2 regions of the Rhodococcus sp. NPDC058639 genome follow, and region 1 is predicted to be linked to the other one. Evidence: riboswitches for the same ligand, from Rfam matches in the RefSeq annotation. Region 1 holds a riboswitch; the other holds the start of a gene.
What was found. A riboswitch is a leader RNA that binds a small molecule or an ion and turns the genes downstream of it on or off. The one in region 1 is predicted to bind thiamine pyrophosphate.

Region 2: it holds a riboswitch for thiamine pyrophosphate, as region 1 does, so the genes downstream of both, thiO (glycine oxidase ThiO) here and ACFWU2_RS06215 (TenA family protein) in region 1, are expected to answer to the same signal.

What each region holds. Positions count from the first base shown of each region.
Region 1 covers NZ_JBHXRF010000003.1:66,943-71,632, reverse strand. Annotated here, with positions in the region: gene ACFWU2_RS06225 (ABC transporter permease) at 1-259, opposite strand, end outside; gene ACFWU2_RS06220 (ABC transporter substrate-binding protein) at 240-1,205, opposite strand; gene ACFWU2_RS06215 (TenA family protein) at 1,250-1,963, opposite strand; TPP riboswitch at 1,956-2,051, opposite strand; gene ACFWU2_RS06210 (non-ribosomal peptide synthetase) at 2,179-2,499, shown strand; gene ACFWU2_RS06205 (carboxylesterase/lipase family protein) at 2,566-4,131, shown strand; gene ACFWU2_RS06200 (GNAT family N-acetyltransferase) at 4,165-4,461, opposite strand; gene ACFWU2_RS06195 (Type 1 glutamine amidotransferase-like domain-containing protein) at 4,483-4,690, opposite strand, start outside.
Region 2 covers NZ_JBHXRF010000008.1:281,234-285,923, forward strand. Annotated here, with positions in the region: gene ACFWU2_RS17875 (ABC transporter permease) at 1-293, opposite strand, end outside; gene ACFWU2_RS17880 (ABC transporter ATP-binding protein) at 293-1,222, opposite strand; gene ACFWU2_RS17885 (thiazole synthase) at 1,273-2,073, opposite strand; gene thiS (sulfur carrier protein ThiS) at 2,066-2,296, opposite strand; gene thiO (glycine oxidase ThiO) at 2,293-3,366, opposite strand; TPP riboswitch at 3,361-3,475, opposite strand; gene thiE (thiamine phosphate synthase) at 3,504-4,196, shown strand; gene ACFWU2_RS17905 (NUDIX domain-containing protein) at 4,207-4,690, opposite strand, start outside.

The DNA.
Region 1 (4,690 bases):
CCACCAACGACACGGCGAACCCGGCGAGGGTGACCTGCAGGGTCGCCGCGGCGTGGCCGGCGAGGTCGGCGCGATGCGCCCATCCCTGCGTGAGAACCCGGCTGGGAGGGGGCAGAACCTGTGGCCGGATACCGGTCGTCCGTACGTACCACTCCCACGCTGCGATCACCAGCACGGCGACAGTCGCGGCGGGGAGCAGGGTGTGCAGACGCCCGGGTATGCCGCTCCGCGAAGCCTTTTCAGCGAGCGAGGTGGGCATCGGTGAAGTAGGTCGACCAGTCGGGTTCCTCGGTGAGCGTCGCGCCGTCGGCTCCGGCAAGGAGGCCGGCCTCGAACAGGAACCGGGAGTACCCCGACCATCGTTCGAGATCGAGTGTGCCGACCTGCCCGCTGTCGTCACGCATGTAGTCCGCCGACAACATCTGCTGGCTCTCGAGAACGAGCGATTCGTCGGTGAACATGCCGGGATTGGCGTCGATGAGGTGCTGCGCTCCGCGCTGTGGATCGTCCGCGGCTATCCGGTACCCCCGCTGCAGGGCCTGGATGAACGCCCGGGCATTGTCGGGACGTTCCGCCATCCAGGTCTCGTTGCCGTCGACCACGATCGAGTAGGCGTCGGGGAACCCGTAGTCGCTGTGCGCGAAGTACCGCATCGGCAGTCCGCGGTGTTGTGCCTCGAGGCCTTCCCACGCGACGTAGGACACGGTGAAGTCGGCGGTACCGGAATACACCGCTTCGTACGCCGAGGTGCCCAGCACGACCGAAGTGAATTCGCCTGTGCCACCGTCGTTGCGGATGACCTGACTCAACGTTTCGTCGTCACCGGGATCGCCGAACCCGGCATAGGTGAGACCGTCGAGATCCCGGGGGGACTGCAGGTCGGCCCGGTCCGCCCGCACGCCGATCGCGGTCGCGCGGTGTTGCAGCGGGGCGAGGACGGTGACGGTGTCCGACCCCGCGGCGCGGGAGAACGTCGCCTGCGAGTGCGTCGAGATTCCGAACTCGGCGGCCCCGGCGTCGACCAGCAGATCCGGCGTGGTGTTGCTGTACGGCAGGATTTCGACGTCGAGTCCGGCCTCGTCGAACAGTCCTTCCCGAATGGCCACGTAGAGCCCGGTGTGGTTGGTGTTCGGAGTCCAGTCGAGGGCGAACCGGATGGTGCCGTCCGCGCCGGGATCGTTCGCGCACGCGGGCACGGTGGCCAGCGCGCTGAGAGCGACGAGCAGGGCCCCGATGCGGTGGCCGAGCCTCACGAAGCGGGCCAGGGACGGGTGTCGAGGGCGTCGGCCCAGAACATGAGTTCGTACCGGGTGGCGATCGTGAACGCCTCGACCATCGCCTCGCGGTCGCGGTCCGTGGCGGCTGCGCCTGCGGCGTCGACGAGTTCGCGGGCCGTTGTGGCCGATGCCCGGAACGCCTCGTCGTCGTATGCGGCCACCCACTGCGCGTACGGGTGTGCGGGATTCGCGGAGAGGACGTCCGCCGCGTGAACCGCGAGGTCGCGGGCTACTTCCGCATAGATCCAGAAGCAGGGCAGCACGGCGGCGGCCCCCACCGGATACGGCGCGGTGGCGACGGTCGCGGTCAGATACGACACGTAGCCCAGACACGCCGGGGAGTGTGCGATCGGCCCAGGTGACGGGGGCAGCACGCCACCGGTGAGCAGGGTGTTGTGGAGAACGGATTCCTCGGTGGCCGCGGTGGCGGCACTCGTCGCCCAGAACGCGCCGGTGCCGGCGTCCGGCGACTTGGCGGAGAGCAGCGCGAGGGCCTTCGAGTAACCCGCGAGATACAGCGCATCCTGCTCGATGTAGGTGCGGAACGCATCGAGTGGCAGGGTGCCGTCACCCAGGCGACGCAGGAACTCCAGGTTGTCGATGGCGGCGCGGAGAGGCTGCGTGTGATCGCGGAGAAGGTCGGTGAAACGGCCCGGGGCCGGGGAACTGTGTGCAGGCACGGTCATGCCGAAACATCCCTTCGTCAGAATTACCTGATCAGGTTCGACGGGTGTGATCTCAGCCCCGCAATGCGGAGCACCCCGTGTCGGTCTCCGCGACCATAGCACCAGTGGCCGGCGGTACGAAGCCCCCTGCCCGTGCAGACCCATTCTGCTCAATTCGGACCAAACTCTCTGTATGTTAGGGGGACCGAGAACGACCGTTCGACGAAGGCGGGGATGTGCAGAAGCTCGAAAACAGTTGGCCCGCAATGTCGGAACTTCCCCGAATGCTCGCCGGTGCCGTCCGCTGTGAGCCGGACGGGATCGCGCTGACCCGGGGTTCGGTGGAAGTCACCTACCGTGAACTGCACCGTGAGGTCGAGGCACTGAATGCCGCCATGGGCGTTCTGCTCGGCCCGGCATCGCTGGTCCCGATCGCGCTGGCCACCGTCCTGCCCGAACTGTCCGAGACGCACACCGGAGAACTCCGTCGCGCTCTCGACGAACTCGTCTGCAGGCTCGTCGACCACGAGTCCTGTCCCCAGGCGTCCGCTTCCTGATCTCCCGTTCCGGCCGGTCTCACCGGAGTCGGTCTGCCCGCGTAGCCGTGGTTGGTACGTTGGCGAATGGTCGGGTCATCGGGAGGTCACGTGGACACTGCAACGCTCACCGTCGACTGCAAGTACGGGCAGGTACGCGGATATCGCGACGGCTCGGTGTTCTCGTGGAAAGGCATCCCGTACGCAGCTTCCACCGGGGGCGCCCGGCGTTTTCGCTCGTGCGAGCCACCCACACCGTGGGACGGCGTGCTCGACTGCGACAGATACGGGACCATCGCTCCGCAGAGCCGCCAGAGCCCCATCCGCATCGAGCCGGGGATGACGATGGGGGAGGACTGCTTGTCCCTCAACGTATGGGCGCCGGAACCGGACGGCAGAGCACGGCCCGTAATGGTGTGGATCCACGGCGGCGCGTACGTGCTGGGATATTCGGGACAGAAGATCTACGACGGCCGTCTGCTGTGCGAGACCGGCGACGTGGTGGTGGTCACCCTCAACTACCGGCTCGGGCCCCTGGGATTTCTCGACCTGTCGTCCTTTTCCACGGAGGAGACCACCTTCGAAAGCAACGTCGGACTGCGCGACCAGATCGCAGCGCTCGAATGGGTGCGAGACTGTATCGCAGGATTCGGAGGAGATCCCGACGACGTCACCTTGTTCGGTGAATCCTCCGGAGGCGGTTCCGTCACCACCCTCATGACGGTTCCTCGCGCGGAAGGCCTCTTCCACAAGGCCATTGCGCAATCGCCGCCCGCTACCTCCGTCTACGGGCGCGAACGCGCCGCCATGGTGGCCGAGCGATTCCTCGAGATCCTCGAACTACCCCGATCCCGCGTCGGAGAGTTGCTCACGATGCCTGCCGACACGCTCGTCGAGGCGTCGGAAATCCTCGTCGGCGAAGTGCCGACGAAGGTACCCGGCACATTGGCGATGACGCCCGTCGTAGACCGCGATCTGGTGCCGAAGTATCCGGTCGCCGCGTTCCAGAAGGGTCTGTCGCACCGCATTCCGCTCATCATCGGCTCCAACAAGGACGAACCGTCGATCTTCAGATTCATGAAGTCGCCTCTGATGCCGGTGAACGACACCGCAATCCAGGCAATGTTCAAAGCGCTCGCCGAAGACCGGCCCGACCTCGAACCGGACCGCCTCGCCGATATCATCGCGGCATACCCGGACCTCACGAAAACCAGTGGTGCGCTCGCACTCTCGGGTGACGCGGGCTTCCGGATGCCGGTGGTCTGGGTTGCCGAGGCGCACAGCGTGCACTCTCCGACATGGGTGTATCGCTTCGACCACGCAACTCCGATCCTGCGCGCAGCGCGGATCGGTGCGGGCCATGCCACCGAATTGCCTTATGTGTTCGGTAATTTCGGAACGCTCGGGCGGGACCCCACGTTCTGGTTGGGCGGCAGGAAGGCGGCGTCGGAGGTGGCGGGACGTATCCGGCGGCGGTGGCTGGCGTTCGCACACCACGGTGTGCCGGCGGCGCTGGACGGATCCGCGCACTGGCCGCCCTACGAGCCGGAGCACAGGCTGACGCTGCTGCTCGACGCGCAGGACTCCGTCGTCGCCGACCCGGACGGTGCGTTGCGGCAGGCATGGGGCAGTCAGGTGATGGGCTTCAACTGACCACCGGACCGTCCGGGTGCGGCGCCCGGACGGTCAGTTGCGATATTCGGGGTGCTCCGCGACGAACTTCTCGACGTACGAGCACGACGTCCCGATCTTCAGACCTTCCTTGCGGGTCTCGTCGAGGGCGAACCGCACGATGTCTGCGGCGAGCCCCCGGCCCCGGAAGTTCGGGTCGGTGACGGTGTGGTCGAAGTCGCGCAGGTCGCCACGCTGCGAATAGTCGGCGTACGCGGCGAGGGAGTCGCCCAGGTACAGCGCGAAGCGGGACTGCTCGGGCAGATGCTCGACACGGGTGTCGGTGCTGCCGGACTCGGTGTGCTGTGTCATGTTCTCACCGTACCGCCGGAGTCACCGCGGGTCGGTTTCCACGACGAGCGCGTCGTCGTCCGTCAATGCGACGAAGGGAATTGCGTTGTCGCGCATGTATCGCAGGCTTTTCTCGATGCCGTCGTCGGCCAGTGCGGACGCGCCGGCGTGCGGAACGATGGCGTGATCGATCCATCCCAGACCATCCCAGACGACCTCCGTTCCGCACGTGGTGCGCACCTCCTCCGGA
Region 2 (4,690 bases), on a different contig from region 1:
TGGAAGGTCGTGCGGATGACGCCGAACCGGTATTCGCTGGTGACCGACAGTGCTGCCAGGATCATCAGCACCAACACGCCGAATCCCGTGACACCGCTGACGGCGACATCGACGGTGGGATAGAACTGCACCAGTTCGTCCTCCGCGGTGAGCGAACTGCGCGCGACGGAACCGAGCACCGCGGCCAGGCCCAGCCCGAGCGCGACGATCACCACCGTGCACCACAACGGCGACTGCACCGAGGTGAGTTTGATCCGTTCGGCCCGCAGCGTGTCGAGCACGGTCCCCGCCATCACAGTGCGCCTTTCATGACGTCGTCGGTTCCGGTGCCCTGGAATTCCACGTGTCCCCCGGTGAGTTTCATGAATGCGTCTTCGAGCGACGCGTTACGGCTGGACAGTTCGTGCAGCACAAGTGATCGCGACGCGGCGAGTTCACCGACCTCGGCGATGCCCACGTTCGGCACCAGCAGCGCCCCGTCCTCTTCGCGGACGGTGTAACCCCGCTCGGTGAGGGCACCGCGCAGCTCGTCGGCAGAAGGACTGCGCACCACGACGACCGATTCGGAGGCCCGGTCCACGAAGTCCTTCACCGACGTGTCGGCGATCAGGCGTCCCCGCCCGATGACGACCAGATGGTCGGCGGTCTGTGCCATCTCCGACAGCAGGTGGCTCGACACCAGCACGGTGCGACCCTCTGCCGCGAGGGCGTGCATGAAGCGCCGGATCCACATGATGCCCTCCGGGTCGAGCCCGTTGACGGGCTCGTCGAAGAGCAGCACCTGCGGGTCGCCGAGCAACGCCCCGGCGAGACCCAGCCGCTGCGACATGCCGAGAGAGAACCCGCCGGCGCGCTTCCCGGCGACCTCGGTGAGACCGACCTGGCGCAGCACCTCGTCCACGCGGGAGGCCGGCAGGCCGTTGGACGCCGCGAGCCACCGAAGGTGCGCACGCGCCGTCCTGTTGGGGTGCACCCACTTGGCGTCGAGGAGCGCTCCCACCGTCTGGAGCGGCCGAGTCAGGCTGCGATACGGCTTGCCTCCGATGAGCGCGCTGCCCGAGGTCGGGCGGTCCAGGCCCAGGATCATGCGCATCGTCGTCGACTTCCCGGCGCCGTTGGGGCCGAGGAACCCTGTGACGATGCCGGGGCGGACCGTGAACGTCACATCGTCGACCGCGGTCGTGGACCCGAAGGTCTTGGTCAGTCCGGTCACTTCGATCATGGGCCCTACTCTGCACGATCGGGAACGCGCGCGCAGCCGCCACCCCGTCGTCAGGGTTCGAGAGGCGACGACGCCTGCGCCCAGAACCGTTTCGGGATCCGTCCGGCATGGCGTGCACGGAATCCCGCTTCGACCGCGTGCCGCATCGCCGATGCCATCAGCGCGGGCTCTTTCGCGCGCGTGACCGCGGTTGCGAGGAGCACTGCGTCGCAACCGAGTTCCATTGCGAGCGCGGCGTCGGATGCGGTGCCGATTCCGGCGTCCAGGATCACCGGCACCCCGGCGGCCTCGACGATCATCTCGATGTGATGCGGGTTCGCAATGCCCAAGCCCGTCCCGATGGGCGAGCCGAGCGGCATGACTGCGGCACAGCCGATGTCCTCGAGCCGGCGCGCGAGCACGGGGTCGTCCGTCGTGTACGGCAGGACCACGAATCCGTCGTCTACCAATTGTTCGGCAGCCGCGACCAGTTCGATCGCGTCGGGGAGCAGTGTCCGCTCGTCGGCGATGACTTCGAGTTTGACCCAGTCGGTCTCGAGCGCCTCACGTGCGAGTTGCGCGGTGAGTACGGCTTCCTTCGCGCCGCGGCAACCGGCGGTGTTCGGCAGCAGAGCGATCCCGAGCCGGCGCACCAGATCGAGGACACCGGTGCCCGATGTCGGATCGACGCGGCGCATCGCGACGGTCGTCAGTTCGGTTCCGGAGGCGACCAGCGCGTCCTCCAGCGCGGCGAGACTCGCCGCTCCGCCGGTTCCGGTGATCAGCCGGGATCCGAAGGTGCGATCGGCAATGGTCAACGGGGGCAGGTCCGCGGCCGGGTCGCCGGGGAGGCCGCTGGGGAAGTCAGCCACCCTGGACCGCCGTGAGAATCTCGATCTGTGCGCCCGCGGCCACCCGCTCGCCCCAGCGGCTGCGGGGGAATACCACGCCGTCGACTGCGACGGCGAGGCCCTTCTCGGGCAGTCCCATGCTTGCCAGCAGTTCGGACATCGTCGGTGCCACCGCGAAGTCTTTGTCCTCGCCGTTGACGGTGACGCCCACCTGAGTTCGGTTCGACTGAGTTCGGTCGGTCATTGCGCTACCACTTCCGTAAATCGTTGAGGGGAAGCATGCTTCACCTCGGGCAAGGGATCTTCGGACAATTCGGCGAGCACCGCGTCGACGGTGAGGGGTGTGAGCAGCACGCCGTTGCGGCCGTGTCCCGTCGCGGCGATCACGCGCTCCGACAACCGTCCGATGAGCGGAAGGTTGTCCGGTGTCATGGGGCGCAGTCCCGCGCTCGCCTCGTGGAGTTCGTACTCGCCGATCGCCGGCAGCAGTGCCTCCGCATCGGCGATCAGGTCGCGCACCCCCGCGACCGTCACCTGCGTATCTGCCGCCTCGTACTGGGTGGCACCGACGACGAGACCGTCACGGCGGGGCACCAGGTAGGCGGGTCTGCCGTGGACGTTGCCCCGAATGGTGCGCTCCGGAAGCGGGGTCGCTCCCGGACGCATCCGCAGCCGCAGGATCTCACCCTTGACGGGCCGTACCGGCAGGCCCGGCCACAGTCGGGAGGAGGCGGAACCGGCCGCGAGCACGACGCGATCGGCGGCGAGGTCGGCGAGGTCGGCGAGATCGGCGACCGGTGCCTCGGAGAATCGGACACCGGCATCGGTGGCGGCACGACGCAGGGCGACGACGAGCGCGCGGTTGTCCACGGACAATTCCGCCGACGCGAGCAGACCGAGTCGGATGCGAGGTCCGAGGGAGGGTTCGAGGTCGCGCACCTCGGCGCGGGAGAGCACCCGCATCTCATGACCCTGCGCCTGCACCCACTCGGCGACCGTGCGCAGGTCCGCGGCGTCTGCGGCGTCGAGAGCGACGGTCATCGACGCCGTGGAGGTCACCAGGTCGATGCCGGTCCCGGACCGGAGGAGTGCTGCGAACTCGGGCCAGCGCTGCAGCGACGCGGCACCGAGTTCGAGGACGTGACCTTCTCCGGGCCACCCTTCGGACAACGGGGCGAGCATTCCGCCTGCCACCCAGGACGCACCCGAACCGGGATCCGGATCGTGGACGGTGACGACGTACCCCGAGCGGGCCGCGCGCCACGCGATCGACAGACCGATCACTCCGCCACCCACGACTGCCACTGTTGTCATCGGTCCACCTCACTCCCTGCGCCGGCATGATCCGGTTCAGGTCATAACGGTCGGGGCCGGCAGGCCCCCTCTCAGCCCCGTGTACCTCGGGACTCCCGTGTCGTATCTCGTCTACCCGAGAGGTTACCGTCTTGACCGTGACCACCTACCGCGGCAACCATCCCGACCCCCGTGGGCGTCTCGCGACCGCCCGGCTGTACCTGTGCACCGACGCGCGCCGCGACACCGGCGACCTCGCCCGATTCATCGACGAGGCGCTGACCGGCGGTGTCGACATCGTTCAGCTGCGCGACAAGGGTTCGGCGGGTGAGAAGAAGTACGGCAGGCTCGAGGCACGTGACGAACTCGCAGCCCTGTCCATCCTGGCCGACGCATGCGCGCGCCACGGTGCGTTGCTGGCGGTCAACGACCGAGCCGACATCGCCCTTGCCGCGGGTGCCGACATCCTCCACCTCGGCCAGGGTGACCTGCCGGTCGAGCATGCGCGGAGCATCCTCGGCGACGACATCGTGATCGGCCGTTCGACCGGCACCCGCGGGCAGGCGTCGCTCGCCGACATCGAAGAGGGCGTCGACTACTTCGCGTCGGGTCCGGTGTGGGACACCCCGACCAAACCGGGTCGTCCGGCAGCCGGCCTGAACGTGCTGCGAGAGGTCCACAAGTCGCATCCCCGCAGGCCGTGGTTCGCGATCGGCGGGATCGATCTCGAGCGGCTGCCTCAGGTCCTCGACGCGGGCGCCACCCGGATCGCCGTCGTGCGGGCCATCACCGAGGCCGCCGATCCGCGCGCCGCAGCCGCCGCGTTGAAGGCCGCGCTGCCCACACCGTGAACGACGCGCTCTAGAGCCACGCCAGGACAGCGGACGGGGGCAGTGCCACCGCGCTCTCCGGAAGCCGCTCACGAAGGCCGCGGTCGGCGGTGACCACGACCGTCACACCCGGATCGACCGCGGTCGCGGTGCATGCCGCGAGGCGGGCCAGTTCGTCGTCTCCGCTCCCCTCGGCGGTGTGCACGGGAATACGCGCGTCGTCCGTCGCCGCACCGCGCGCGGCTCCTTCGAGGACCGCCTCGACCTGCGGCACCCATCCGAACAGGCCGTCCGGAAGCTCGACGGTCCGGGGAAGGACGGCGGCAAGATTCGCGAGCAGAGCACTCGTCGCCCCAGGACGATCCCGCCACCAGCCCGTCGGCCCGGTCGAGCCGAGGACATTCGCGGTGTCGAGCAACATCCGTACCGGGCGGGTGCGCAGGGCGGGCCACGCCTCCGCGAAGCCAGCGTGCAACGGCATCTCGCCGACCTGCTCTTCGGGCACCCAGCGAAGT